4 regions of the Fusibacter fontis genome follow, and region 4 is predicted to be linked to each of the others. Evidence: riboswitches for the same ligand, from Rfam matches in the RefSeq annotation. Region 4 holds a riboswitch; each other region holds the start of a gene.
What was found. Region 4 has a riboswitch for cobalamin ahead of cobT (nicotinate-nucleotide--dimethylbenzimidazole phosphoribosyltransferase). Riboswitches for the same ligand answer to the same signal wherever they lie in the genome.
Positions count from the first base shown of each region.

Region 1: linked by a shared signal. The riboswitch ahead of ACZ41W_RS06225 (cobyric acid synthase) and the one ahead of cobT (nicotinate-nucleotide--dimethylbenzimidazole phosphoribosyltransferase) in region 4 are both predicted to bind cobalamin.
Region 2: linked by a shared signal. The riboswitch ahead of ACZ41W_RS03245 (sirohydrochlorin chelatase) and the one ahead of cobT (nicotinate-nucleotide--dimethylbenzimidazole phosphoribosyltransferase) in region 4 are both predicted to bind cobalamin.
Region 3: linked by a shared signal. The riboswitch ahead of ACZ41W_RS07660 (ribonucleoside triphosphate reductase) and the one ahead of cobT (nicotinate-nucleotide--dimethylbenzimidazole phosphoribosyltransferase) in region 4 are both predicted to bind cobalamin.

Region 1 covers NZ_AP042445.1:1,382,514-1,386,024, forward strand. The annotation lists gene cbiB (adenosylcobinamide-phosphate synthase CbiB) at 1-123, opposite strand, end outside; gene ACZ41W_RS06225 (cobyric acid synthase) at 128-1,630, opposite strand; cobalamin riboswitch at 1,924-2,099, opposite strand; gene ACZ41W_RS06230 (peroxiredoxin) at 2,191-2,652, opposite strand; gene istA (IS21 family transposase) at 3,108-3,511, shown strand, end outside.
Region 2 covers NZ_AP042445.1:719,629-723,139, reverse strand. The annotation lists gene ACZ41W_RS03250 (glycerophosphodiester phosphodiesterase family protein) at 1-1,302, shown strand, start outside; cobalamin riboswitch at 1,463-1,646, shown strand; gene ACZ41W_RS03245 (sirohydrochlorin chelatase) at 1,792-2,157, shown strand; gene ACZ41W_RS03240 (precorrin-8X methylmutase) at 2,154-2,786, shown strand; gene cbiD (cobalt-precorrin-5B (C(1))-methyltransferase CbiD) at 2,838-3,511, shown strand, end outside.
Region 3 covers NZ_AP042445.1:1,698,236-1,701,746, forward strand. The annotation lists gene ACZ41W_RS07650 (DUF4190 domain-containing protein) at 201-509, shown strand; gene ACZ41W_RS07655 (prolipoprotein diacylglyceryl transferase) at 520-1,302, shown strand; cobalamin riboswitch at 1,331-1,497, shown strand; gene ACZ41W_RS07660 (ribonucleoside triphosphate reductase) at 1,711-3,459, shown strand; gene ACZ41W_RS07665 (4Fe-4S cluster-binding domain-containing protein) at 3,456-3,511, shown strand, end outside.
Region 4 covers NZ_AP042445.1:3,304,117-3,307,627, reverse strand. The annotation lists gene ACZ41W_RS15010 (sensor histidine kinase) at 1-18, shown strand, start outside; gene ACZ41W_RS15005 (pyridoxal phosphate-dependent aminotransferase) at 85-1,272, opposite strand; cobalamin riboswitch at 1,390-1,561, shown strand; gene cobT (nicotinate-nucleotide--dimethylbenzimidazole phosphoribosyltransferase) at 1,638-2,681, shown strand; gene ACZ41W_RS14995 (glycerophosphodiester phosphodiesterase) at 2,779-3,511, shown strand, end outside.

The DNA of each region.
Region 1 (3,511 bases), 1.4 Mb from region 4:
CATCCATCCTATGAACCTAATTGGATGCGGCCAATTAGGAGGATCACCTAGCAATGCGTCTAACAATAATGCAATTGCAATATTGATAAAACTATAAATAAGCATGTTTTCAAAATTATCCACGGATTCACTCTCTTGATTCGTTTAATATTTTAAGTAGTAATTCACAATTCAAATGCTCTTCGACAGTTTGTGCCAATCGATTATATTCTTGGTCTTTAAACACCTCGTAGTCGAGTCCGTTATTACATTCTTCGATACCTTTTTTCTTTCTTAACGCATTTAATAATAAGGTTCGAAAATCATCATTTTCAAAAATACCATGAAAATATGTTCCAAGAACAAGTCCATCACTTGAAATCGCACCATCGAATTCAGAACAATCCGTTTTCATAAATGGCTGAACTTGATGATTCAAATACTCTGTTTCTCCCATATGAATTTCATAGCCTTTTAGTTCCATTTGTTTCATCTCTATGTCTAAAAACGGATTCATCGTCACTCCAGACGCCTGTCGTGTTGTTTTGGTGAGTGCCATCTTTGTGCTTACATCTAAGAGTCCTAATCCATTCATTTTTTGTTCCGAAGACTCTACATGATAAATATCCTCAATTGATTTGCCTAACATCTGATAGCCGCCACATATGCCAATAACAGGCACATTATGTCGATGCGCATTATAAATTGCTTGACTGAATCCAGATGTGATCAAAAATTTCAAATCGTTCATTGTATTTTTAGTTCCAGGGAGAATCACGGCATCACAATTTTTCAATTGATCAGGTGTCATCACATATTCTAAACTTACATCACTTTCCAAATCAAACGGTACAAAATCAGTAAAATTTGACATATAAGGCAATTTAACTACACCAATTTTGATTTGCTTATCCGATTGATAATTTAAGCGTTCTGAAACACTATCCTCATCATCAATTTTTAAATTTGAAATAAAGGGAAGCACACCTAAACACGGGCGATCAATTAATTTTTCAAGCATTTCAACACCGGGCATTAATAAATCGACATGTCCACGAAACTTATTAATAATAAAGCCTTTGACTCTCTTTCTTTCAGCTTCTGAGAACAACATAAATGTCCCATAAAGTGATGCAAATACCCCGCCTTTATCGACATCTCCAATCAATATAACGTCTGTATCAATGATTTCAGCCAATCCCATATTGACAATATCACGACTTCTCAAATTGATTTCAGCAGGGGAACCAGCGCCTTCAATCACAATGACTTCATACTGAGACGACAAGGTATTAAACGCCTTCTGGATATGTGGAATTAAGTATTCTTTTGACGAAAAATATTGGCTTGATTCCATATTTTGAAAGATTTCACCATTAAGGATTACCTGACTACCCATTTCATTTGTAGGTTTTAATAAAATCGGATTCATTTCAACTAATGGCTTAATTCGTGCGGCTTCAGCTTGAACAACTTGAGCTCTTCCCATCTCTTTACCATCATCGGTAATAAAAGAATTTAACGACATGTTCTGAGATTTGAATGGCGCAACCGAAAAGCCTCTATTATTTAAAATTCTACAAACAGCAGCTACTGTGATACTTTTACCAACAGAAGAGCCCGTTCCTTGAAACATAATTTTTTTTGACATAATCCCTCGCATATATGAAAGAATCTTACTCACTATCAAAATTCTAAATATCCATTCAAAAATTCCGATTTCAAACCAAAAATCCGACTCCAAATTTTAATTTCCGACTTCAAACTTTAAAATCTGACGTCCATCTTTAAATTATGACTTATAATTCTAAAGTTTAACCATTAACTTTTAGACCTTTGAACTCAGTCAAATTTTATCCATCTAAATAAAAAACACACGTCGGAAACGTGTGTTGAATACAATGAATCATTGTATAAATCACCCTGCCTCCCACCGAAGCCGATAAAACATTCAAAACAAAGGCAGGTTTCCTGGCTTGTAGATCAACTTACTCATCGCGCCTTCCCAAAATTGGTGGCAATGCGAATTTCATCCCTACTTACAGTAGCGGGGGCTGCAGAGGATTTTAACCTCTTTCCCTCTTAGCTTTTAACTAAGCACCTTTATTCCTATTCAGTTAACTTAACATGTTCATTATATTATTTGAGATAGCACGTGTCAAGGATTTAGGTGAATTTCAAATATGACAAAAGATTCATTACTGCGAACTCCTATTTGATTTCAATCCCTTGTAAAAAATCTAGAATTTTTTTTGCATGCCCAGGTGCTTTAACATTTCTAAACTCATTAATCAAGAGTAAATCTTCTTTATAAATAAACGTGGATCTCTCAATGCCTTTTACAATTTTTCCATATAATTTTTTATCTTTTAATACACTAAACCACTGAATTAACAACTTATCAGGATCACTGATCAGTGTAAATGGTAAGGTATTTTTATCCTTAAATTTTTCATGAGAAGTCAGCGAATCCTTACTAATACCATAAATATGATATCCCAACATTCTAAACTCGTCATATAACTGCGCAAACTCAATTGCTTCGAGTGAACAAGCTGATGTAAGATCTTTGGGATAAAAATAAAGGATAAACTTCTGAGATTTCAATAATTCCAAATCAACAATTTTACCATTCGTCGCTTTTAGCGAAAACTGTTCTTTGAAGTAGTTCATATAACCTCCTAAATAATCTAAATTTTCACACCTAAGAATAAAACCGATTTATCCCTCGCTCCTATTCAAATATCAATGTATTCTATAATCATCTTAAGTAAAATTAATAAAATTCCCTATAAAAAACCACTTAATACAAATACCGAACTATAAAGCTAGAATAATTGCCTACCTAAGCAATTGTGAATACGCATAGTAAATTTTTTTATTAAATAAACGTCACACTTATTAAATCGTTTGATTAGGTCTTTATTATCAATTATAATGTAAAAAAGATTATAAACAAATGATGATTGAATAATCCGCACTAAATTGATCCACCTGTCCGATATAATTGAGCCATCATTCCGTTTTAGATTGAGCCACCATTCCGTTGTGTGAGCCATTTGAAATAAAACCTTTATACTGTAATCATACATCCAAAAGATGTAAATACATGTAAAGGAGGTCATTTAATGACCGATTATAATGAAATTCTGAGACTTAAAAGTCTTGGGTTTAGTGAGCGAAATATTGCGCTCAGCTGTTCTTGTTCGCGCAACACAGTCGCAAAAATAGTTAAAAAAGCGACCGAATTAGGTGTCCAGTGGACAAAGAGTAACACAAGAACCAACCATGAGTGGCAAACATTACTTTTCCCTGCTCAGAAAGAGCCTCATGGCAAGCGCCAACCCAACTATGCGTACATCCGAGGCGAACTGCTTAAAAACGGTGTAAGCAAGAAGTTGCTTTGGGCTGAGTACATGGAAGAATGCAGACTTAGCGGTGAAACACCACTCATGTACTCTCAGTTTTGTCGTTACCTTCAAGAGGATGAACAAAAGCGTCGTGCAACTATGCATATTAGTCGAAAACCTGG
Region 2 (3,511 bases), 760 kb from region 4:
ACCTTGATGAATATTCCCATTACATTTATCGAATGGTTTCAAAAAATAGGTAAGCTCGATTCATATTGGATCATACTCCTGATTCTATGGCTCTATATCCACATCCATTCTCTTTACTTAATGTACTACATGCTCATTCATCAACTTTCAACGCGAGAAGCTTTCAAAAGAAGCTTTAAAATGATTCGAAGACATCAGTTAAAAACACTCATTCATTGGGTTCCAGTGCTATTGATCGTCTTACTTGTTTGGCTTTTTTTAGGCATATGGATGCAGACGATTGCAGAATGGATGAATGTACTCATTCGTTTTGTCGCACTCAAAAAATTAGTCATCTATTTGCTCAGTATTATCGCCTATAGTATACTACTCCTCAGTTTTCCTTTTATCATTACGTATTTGATGTTTTTATTTAGAGCCGTTATGGAAAAAGACCGCGAAGAAATTCCCGTATTCCAATTTCGTTCGAGAAAAGTCAAATGGCCAAAATGGGTTCATGCACTTCATAAAATTACAGGCCTTATTTTGACAATCACGATTATTGTGACTTTTGGAATCAATTATTTATGGATTGAATCCTTTAAAAAATCCGATGTAAAAATTGCCGCTCACAGAGGGAATTCAAGTGACGCACCAGAAAATACTTTATCGAGTGTTCAATCGGCTATTGCCAAGCAAATAGACTACGTTGAAATCGATATTATGCTCACAGAGGATGGAACACTCGTGTTGCACCACGATAAAACATTAAGTCGAACTGCAGGTGCCAATATCGCGATATCAGATTTTCCTTATAGTGTTATTTCATCCTATGATGTTGGATCACATTTTTCGAAAAAGTTTACCGGTGAAAATATTCCAAAACTCGAAGATGTTTTAAAAGCATGCAAAGGACAAATTAAAGTAATCATCGACATAAAAGCAGAAGATCGACTCAATATTCTCATACCCAAACTGATATTTCTCATTGATGCTCTCGATATGGAAAACGAAGTCTACGTTCAGTCGTTTAATACAAAAATACTTGTGATGATTCGCTCCATCAATCCCAACATCAAAATCGGACAAATTCTCTATTATTTTTCGGGGAATTTAGCTGCTCTCGATGTGGATTTTTACACCATTCGTGCAAACATGCTCACGACGGATTTTGTCAAGCGAGCACATTCGCTTGACCGAAAAGTATGGGTATGGACTGTGAATACAGTCGTTGGTCTCAACGAAGTGATGCGATATAACATAGACGGCATCATCACAGATTTCCCTGAGCGTGCTGAAAACGTCAGGAGTTTAGTGAAGTAGAGATTGCGACTCTGCATTTGGCTAAAATCAAAAAATTATCCTTGGCTTTCGAGTAAAACTCCGCCTTGGTTAATAAAAATTGATCAACTTTGAAAAAACTTTGAAAAAACTTTCAGAAAAGAGACTTTTCAAAATAAATTCATTATGATATGATACTTTTAATTGAATATCAGATTATCGGTCCTTTCGATCATACGAAAGGTTAATAGGGAATGAGGTGAAAAACCTCAGCAGCCCCCGCTACTGTAAAGAAGAACGAAATCTCACATGCCACTGATTATTGGGAAGGCGAGAGAGTAGGATGATATCTAAGCCAGGAGACCTGCCATAATTTTTGCAACAAACAAACTTCGGTGGGAGGTTTAATGTAAGATATATTTTTCAAGTATGTAAAATATGATAAGTATATAACTAAACACAACCATCAGGTTGTGTTTTTTTTATGCCATTATTTTTAAACAACAAAATAATTCATTAATGAGGTGAACGATGAATCCATCCGCAATTTTAATACTCGCACACGGAAGTAAAGTTGAAAAAACAAATGAAACCATGGAACAATACATGGATGCTTTAAAAAAATATTCCGGAGAAGTTTTACTTGAAAAAGCCTACCTTCAATTAATGGAACCTTCCATGGAGACAGCTATTGAAACGTTATATCAAAATGGCGTCCGCCAACTAACCATTTTTCCTTTCTTTTTATTTCAAGGGAACCATATTCTTGAAGATATTCCGTCAGTCATTGAAAGTGAAAAACTTAAATATCCAGATTTGAGCATCCAATTTCTATCAAATATAGGGTTTGATGAAACAATTGTGAAACTCATTGCTACAAGAGTTGGTTTGATATGAGTTATATCAAAGATCCGATGAAAATAGAGTCCACTAGCTTTGAAATCATTGAAAACATTATGAAAGATCATGCATGGACATATCCTAATTCACATCATCATATATACAAAAGAGTCATCCATACTTCTGCTGATTTTGATTACCTAGAGAATTTAAAAGTAGATTCATCATTTGTCGAGCAGCTCATAGCACTCACGGGTGAAACTGTGACACTTTACACCGATACACAAATGGCTTTATCAGGTATCAATAAAAAAGCCCTAAACAAATCAAATTGGCAGGTCAAATGCTTTGTTTCATCGGAGGAAGCCCAAGTGATTGCCTCTAGCAAAGGCATTACAAGATCAATGGCTGCGATTGAAATGGCTTTAACTGAACCAGGAAAGAAAGTATTTGTCATTGGAAATGCGCCTACTGCTATTTTTCAACTACTCGAACACTCAAATTTATCAAAATTTGATGTCATCGGAGTCATAGGTGTTCCGGTTGGTTTTGTTGGTGCTGCTGAATCAAAACAGGCACTGTACGAAAGTACGCTACCTTCGATTGTAGCACTTGGTAGAAAAGGTGGTAGCAATGTTGCAGCAGCCATTGTTAACGCTATATTATACGATGCAGTTGGTAGATAAACTTATGTTATAATCCATTAATTTCATCGAAGATATCGAGGTGCATCTGAAGTGGCAAAACAAAACACAATACAAGAAGTCAATCAAAAGCATAATCAATCTCTAAATTTATATGAATTATCTGACCAAGCGGTTAAATTGCGAAAGGGTTTCACAACTGGAAGCTGCGCGACTGCGGCATCGAAAGCGGCTCTCATCATGTTAAGCCAAACAAAGGTGTCTACAATTGATGCGATTGATATCGAGCTCCCAGACGCATCCAAACTTACTGTACCGGTTGCAAAGATTACGCGCAATGATGATGGTTCAGTCACATGTACGATTGTTAAAGATGCCGGTGATGATCACGATGTCACCAATCAACTTGAAATAGAGGCCATAGTGGAATGGACACACACAATGGGCGATATTGATATTCGTGGCGGTAAAGGTGTCGGAATTGTTACAAAATCAGGGCTACAAATACCTATTGGTCATGCGGCAATCAATCCAATTCCGCTGAAGATGATTCGACATAACTTACGCCCATTGCTCGATGGTAAGCAAAGAGTTCGCGTGACTATCTGTGTGCCAAAAGGGGAAGAAATAGCGTTAAAAACATTTAATCCTCGTTTAGGAATAGAAGGAGGCATCTCAATTATTGGCACAACAGGAATTGTTCGTCCAATGAGTGAAGATGCGTTTAAAAGCACTATTTACACAGAATTGTCACAAAAAAAATCACT
Region 3 (3,511 bases), 1.6 Mb from region 4:
TGTGAATTTATTACAAACAATTCACACACTATTTCACTGGCTACAGAACAACAAATACTTAAGACGCTTTAAAAGACAACATTTTACATCTTTTTCCATTTTGGTAGAACAATATAACTATTTTAGTAGAAACTCTCCACAATAAATGCTACAATGAAAGTGTCTATACAGACGCATAATATTTTAGGAGGGTTATTTATATGGAACAAAACAATTATCAACCTCAACCAAATCAACAACAACCTGCTGACGGTAAAGCGATTGCTTCGTTAGTTCTCGGTATTGTTTCTTTGGTTACAATCTTTTTTGGCTATGGTGCTTTATTAGGTCTTATTCTTTCTATCGTAGGATTGATCTTGGGAATCAATTCTAAGAAAACACGCCCATCTGGCATGGCAACTGCAGGTGTTGTTCTAAACATCATCGCACTTGTATTAACTGCTTTAACATTTATCGCATGCGTAGCTTGTGTAGGTGCAATTGCTAGTTTAGGCTTAGGAAGCTACTAAGTAGGTTCATATGTATCCAGTGCTACATGTCTTGGGAAAAGATATTGCCACCTATGGGCTATTGATTACCATTGGTGTCATTTTAGGTATTCTGGCATCACTTTACCTCAGTAAAAATAGAGGGATCCTAAAAGAAGATATATTTTTTACATACATCTATGGAGTGATTGGATTGGCAGTTGGTGGAAAACTTTTATATTTAATTGTAAATGCCCGTTTGCTTTGGGTGAAGAGAGCTTTCTTATTCTCGCATCCAGATGTCCTAATGGGCATTTTATCTGGTGGCTTTGTGTTCTACGGTGGGCTTATCGGTGGCATCGCCATGGCGTATATTTATTCGAAACAGTTTAAGGTGTCTTTTAGTCGACTGATGTCTGTGATTCTTCCTTCGATTCCGCTCATTCACGCAATTGGCAGACTTGGATGTTTCGCAGCAGGTTGTTGTTATGGGATTCCATATCACGGACCCTTTCATGTGATTTTTACACATTCGCCCATCGCTCCATCGGGGATTCCATTGTTTCCAGTTCAACTAGTTGAAAGTATTCTCAACTTGTTTATTTTTTTCATTTTATTTGTGTATGCAAAAAAAGAACGTTCATCTCGGTTTTTAGCAGGTGTTTACCTCATTCTCTATAGCGTGATGCGATTTAATTTAGAGTATCTTCGCGGGGATACAGAAAGAGGCTTTCAGTGGCTTTTTTCAACGTCTCAATGGATGAGTTTAGGACTATTGTTAGTGGGAATTTGGCTCATTATCAAAAAATCGCCTCTTGCAAACCACAATATATAGTGCTATCATTTGTTTGATAACACAATTTAAGAGCACTACCTTTGTTGGTCGCACATGTTAAAAGGGAATCAGGATAAGCCTGAACAGCACCCACTACTGTAAGTCGAACAATTGTATCAAACCACTGGCACTGCCGGGAAGGGATACATGCGGATGAAGACGAGTCAGGAGACCTGCCAACAAAACATACTCACCCGGGGATGGGGTCTTGAAGTATATCAAAAGATTTTTCAGAATGATGATTCGAAAGATTTTTCAGAATGATGATTCGAAAGATTTTTCAGAATGATGATTCGCTTGACACTCTCTTGATTACAGAAGCATTTCCACTGGATGGAAGTGCTTTTTTTGTGTGTTGAATTAAATCTATGATTGAATCTATCAACGAACTGGTCAAGGAGGCTTAATATGCTAGAAAGTCAAAGAATTGTGGAAGAATACTTAAATCAGCAAGATTGGCGCGTCAAGGAGAATTCAAACTCACCTTATTGTTATGGGGCACTCAATAAACATCTCTCAAGCGAAGTATCAAAGGATTACTGGCTTCGCCATGTGTATCCGGCGGAAATTTCAAAAGGATACATTGAGGGCGATTATCATATACACGATCTTGGCGGCATCACGCTTTATTGCTGTGGTTACTCACTTAGACGCATCATTCAAGAAGGCGTCAAAGGCATCCCCAATATTCCCGTGTCATCTCCTGCAAAGCATTTTGCTTCAATTCTAAATCAGCTATCGAACCTCATCACGATTTATCAAAATGAGATTATGGGCGCTGTTGCCTTTAGTTCTGTGGATACGTATCTTGCACCTTTTATAAAAGAAGATGATCTCACTTATGATGAAGTGAAACAAAATTTACAGAATTTCATTTTTTCTATTAATTCCAACTCGCGCGGAGGTGCAGAACCCGCATTTAGCAATATTACATTGGATTTAACGCCTCCTCTTGATTTAATTGATCAACGCGTATATATGGGTAAAGAACGTTTGTCTTATACGTACCGGGACTGTCAAAAAGAGATGGATTTATTCAATCGCGCCTTTTATGAACTGATGATTAAAGGAGATGCCAATTCACGTCCGTTTGCGTATCCCATTCCAACTTATAACATTCATAGTCGATTTGATTTTGACAATGCACTTAACGATCTCCTTTGGGAAATGGCAGGAAAATTTGGTTATCCCTATTTTGCAAATTTTCTCAATAGCGAGATGAAACCCGAAGATGCACGAAGCATGTGTTGCCGTTTGCGCCTTGACTTAAGGGAACTTGAACGCAAAAATGGCGGTCTCTTTGGCGCTGGCGAAAGCACGGGTTCCATAGGTGTCGTAACACTTAATTTACCGAGATATGGCTATCAAGCGAATAGCAAGCAAGCTTTATTTAAACTCATTGAAAAGAATATGATTCTCGCAAAAGACAGTCTTGAAATCAAGCGTTCATTTTTAGAAAAAAATGTCTTGAATGCCGGTCTAATTCCTGCGTTTACTACTTATGTTGGAGGATTTGACAATCATTTTAGCACCATTGGACTCGTGGGACTCAATGAAATGTGTGAGAATTTCTTAGGGGAAGATATTTTATCCGAAAGAGGTAAAGCACTCAGCATCGAAGTATTAGAATGGATGCGTGAAAAACTCAAAGACTTTCAAGAGGAAACGGGAAATCTTTATAATCTTGAAGCCACTCCGGCAGAATCGACGGCGTATCGTTTGGCAAAAAAGGATGTGCAGATTTTTCCAGATATCAAAACTCAAGGAACGTATGAAACGCCCTATTATACCAATAGTTGCCATATCCCCGTTGGTAAAATCGAGTCTATCCAACAGGTTTTTGATCATCAAAATGATATTCAAATTCTCTTTACAGGTGGGACAGTGATCCATGTATTTTTAGGGAAACCCATCACCGGACAACAAGCTAAAAAAATAGTTCAAACGGTCTGCACTCAATATAAAGTGCCTTATGTGAGTTTATCTCCTGTTAACTATTACTGCAAGCACCACGGCTATATCAACGAAGCAACCGACTCATGCCCCATCTGCGGTGAGGAAATTGATAAATATCAGCGCATTACCGGTTACCTGAGAAATGTCAAATTCTTCAATGACGGTAAGCGACAAGAATTTAACGAGAGGCATCAATTATGAAGATAAGGTATAAACTCATCGAACACGAAAGAACTGAGGATGCGCCGTTTAT
Region 4 (3,511 bases):
TTCAGGCAACAACTTTAATCTAAACACTCATACACGCTAAAAAGGGAGCTTCTCATCTGTTGAGAAACTCCCTTTGTTTATTGATTACTTGTTTTTATAATGTTCCACGAGTTTTTCAAGAGCTGGCAACGAACGTTCAATCATAGCCATATCCACGCAATAAGACATTCTAAAGTATCCTGGATAACCAAATCCGCTTCCAGGTACAAGTAATAAGTTGAATTTTTTCGCTTCCATTACAAATGCGACATCGTCTTCTTCGAGTGCTTTTGGGAACAAATAGAATGCACCTTTTGGTTCCACCATTTCAAATCCTAAAGCTTTCAATTTTGAATACAGCACATTTCGTCTGATTTCATAAAGAGAGATGTCAATCGTTTCATCAAGTGAATCCGCGATTACTTTTTGCCAAATAGCTGGTGCATTGACAAAACCCAGTGTGCGATTCGCAAATGCCAAGCCGCCCATAAAAAGTTCCACATCTTCAAATGTACTATTAATTGCAATATAACCAATTCTTTCACCAGCAAGTCCCAATGATTTTGAGAACGAATTGATCATCACTGCATGGTGATAAAAATTAAGGATATTAGGTACTTTAGCATCACCATATATCAAGACTTTGTAAGGTTCATCAGAAATTAAATAAATCTCTCTTCCAAACTCTTTCTCTTTACGTGCTAAAATTTCGCCCATTCCCTTAAGTGTCTGCTCTGAGTAAATAACCCCTGTTGGATTATTTGGCGAATTGATGATGACAACACGCGTTTTATCCGTGATTTGTTCTTCAAAAGTAGTCAAATCAGGCTCAAATGTTTTTTCATCTGTTTTGATGATTTTAGGAATGCCATTATTGTTATTGATATAAAAGAGATACTCTGCAAAGTAAGGGGCAAAAATAACCACTTCATCTCCACGATCAAGAACGGTTCTTAAAAAGACATTGATACCACCCGCAGCGCCAACTGTCATGAGAATATGTTCATGTGTCAGTGGTTTTTGAGCATCTTTATTAATATACTCTGCTACCTTTTGACGGACATCTTTGTAACCTGCGTTGTCCATATAACGGTGGGATCCTTCAAAATCTCCATTAACAAGTTCTTTCAATTTATCAGTTACTGATTTTGGTGGTTCAAAATAAGGATTACCTAAACTATAATCATAGACATTATCTTCACCAAATTGCTCTTTTAGTTTGCCACCTTCAACAAACATCCGTCTAATCCATGAAGCGTTTTTTAAGCCTTCACTGATTTCTTTTGATATCATACTTGCGCCTCCTAAAATATTCTCCAGACCTATTATATCACAAATGCAAATTATTTTGTAAAGATTAAAATTTTTTTAGAAATCCAACTTCAAATTGACAATTTTCATAAGAATCAGTAAAATAAAGGTGTTATAGGTGCCATTTATTTGGAGAATAGGGAATTAGGTTAAAATCCTAAGCGAACCCATCACTGTAAAACGGAGTATTTGCATTTGCCACTGGGAAACTGGGAAGGCGCAAATTACGAAGATGTTAAGCCAGGAGACCTGCCTATGATCGAACGAATGGATGACGGCAAAACCCATTACCCCTAGGGGTAATGGGTTTTATTTTATTTAAAGGCTAATTTTAATTAGGAGGGCTTATGTTTCAACCATCATTAAAAACAATTCAACCCCTTGACGAGACGACGATGCAACAAGCGCGTTGTCGTATTGATCAACTGGTTAAACCGCAAGGTTCACTCGGTCAAATTGAAGAAGTCGCTATTAAACTTGCAGGAATTTATGGGACGATTGAACCCAAAATCGAGAAAAAAGCACTGATTGTGATGTGTGCAGATAATGGCGTTTGCGAAGAAAATATTGCCTCTGCCCCACAAATCGTGACCTTGGTTCAAGCCATCAATATCGCAAAAGGTATCACTGGGGTCGGTGCATTTGCAAAATTGACACAGACAACGGTCTATCCTGTGGATATCGGTATCAACACACCTGACTCGCATCCATTACTCATCAATCATAAAATCATGCCCGGTACACACAATATATCAAAGACACATGCCATGTCTCGAGATCAAGTGATTCAGGCCATTCAGGTTGGTATTAACATGGTAGGGCGTGCGGTTCAAGAAGGACACAATGTCATCGCAACTGGTGAAATGGGCATTGGAAATACAAGTACCTCCACTGCGATTTTATCCATTTTATCTGGAAAAGATCCCGATGAACTCACTGGCGTTGGTGCAAACTTTCCAGTAGAAAAATTATCTCACAAAGCAGCTGTCATCAAACGCTCTTTAACTTGCAAATCCTTTGATACCTCTGACCCTATCGATATTCTCTCTGCAGTTGGCGGTCTGGATATTGCTGGAATCACGGGAATCATGCTGGGTGGAGCACTCTACCGGGTACCCGTAATTATCGATGGGTATATTTCCACCGTTTCGGCACTATTGGCTGAAAAAATCTGTCCAAGCTGTAAATCGTTCTTATTTCCTTCACACGCATCGCTTGAAAAAAGCGCCGCTCTTGCTACAGAACTCTTGGGTATGAAGCCGTTTTTCAACCTCGAACTTCGATTAGGCGAAGGAAGTGGTGCAGTTTTGGCCTTTAACATTCTCGAAGCTGCCTGTGCCATGATCAACGACATGATTACGTTTGAAGAAGCTGGAATCGCAGTTGTATAATTTTATAAACACTTTTGATTGAAATGTACCTTTTTCCTTTTAGAATCATTCATTTCGCGTTATAATTAGAAAAGAAAGAAATACTAGGAGGGAAAATATGACATATATTTTAGGTCATCGAGGTGCCAAAGCCTACTATGCAGAAAATACACTCTTATCGTTTGAAAATGCCATTAACCAAGGCGCAGACGGTATTGAACTCGATATCCATTATTCAAAAGACGGTCAAATCATGGTATTTCATGACTTTACATTAGATAGAATGTGTGGCGTAAAAGGTGCCATTTACGAGAAGACTGCAAAAGAGCTTAAAGATTGCCGTGTTCATTACAAAAATCAATCCGAAGAAATTCCGACACTCGAAGAAGTCCTCATGCTCCTGACGGCACTTCAAGAAAAATTCAATAAAAAACTGCTGTTAAACGTAGAGTTTAAAGCAGGGAGTGATTTTTATCCAAACATTGAACAACGCACTTTAGACCTTTGCTATCGTTATCTACCATCGTCTCAACTGATCTTTTCATCATTTGACCATTACGCGCTAAAGCGCATAAAAGAAATAGATTCAGAGGCTCAAATCGGTTTATTAACCACATGCGCTATGGTGGATCCTTGGGAATATATTCAAAAATTAAAAGCGAACTTTTATCACCCCAATCATTTGACCCTAACTCAATCAAAACTAGATGAATACACTTCACACCAAATCAAATTAAATCCTTACACTGTCAATGATCCAAACTATGCAAAACTTTTTATTAAAAACCACTGTCATGCTATCATCACAGATACACCTGATGTCATGATCGCTATACGACGTGATATTGAAC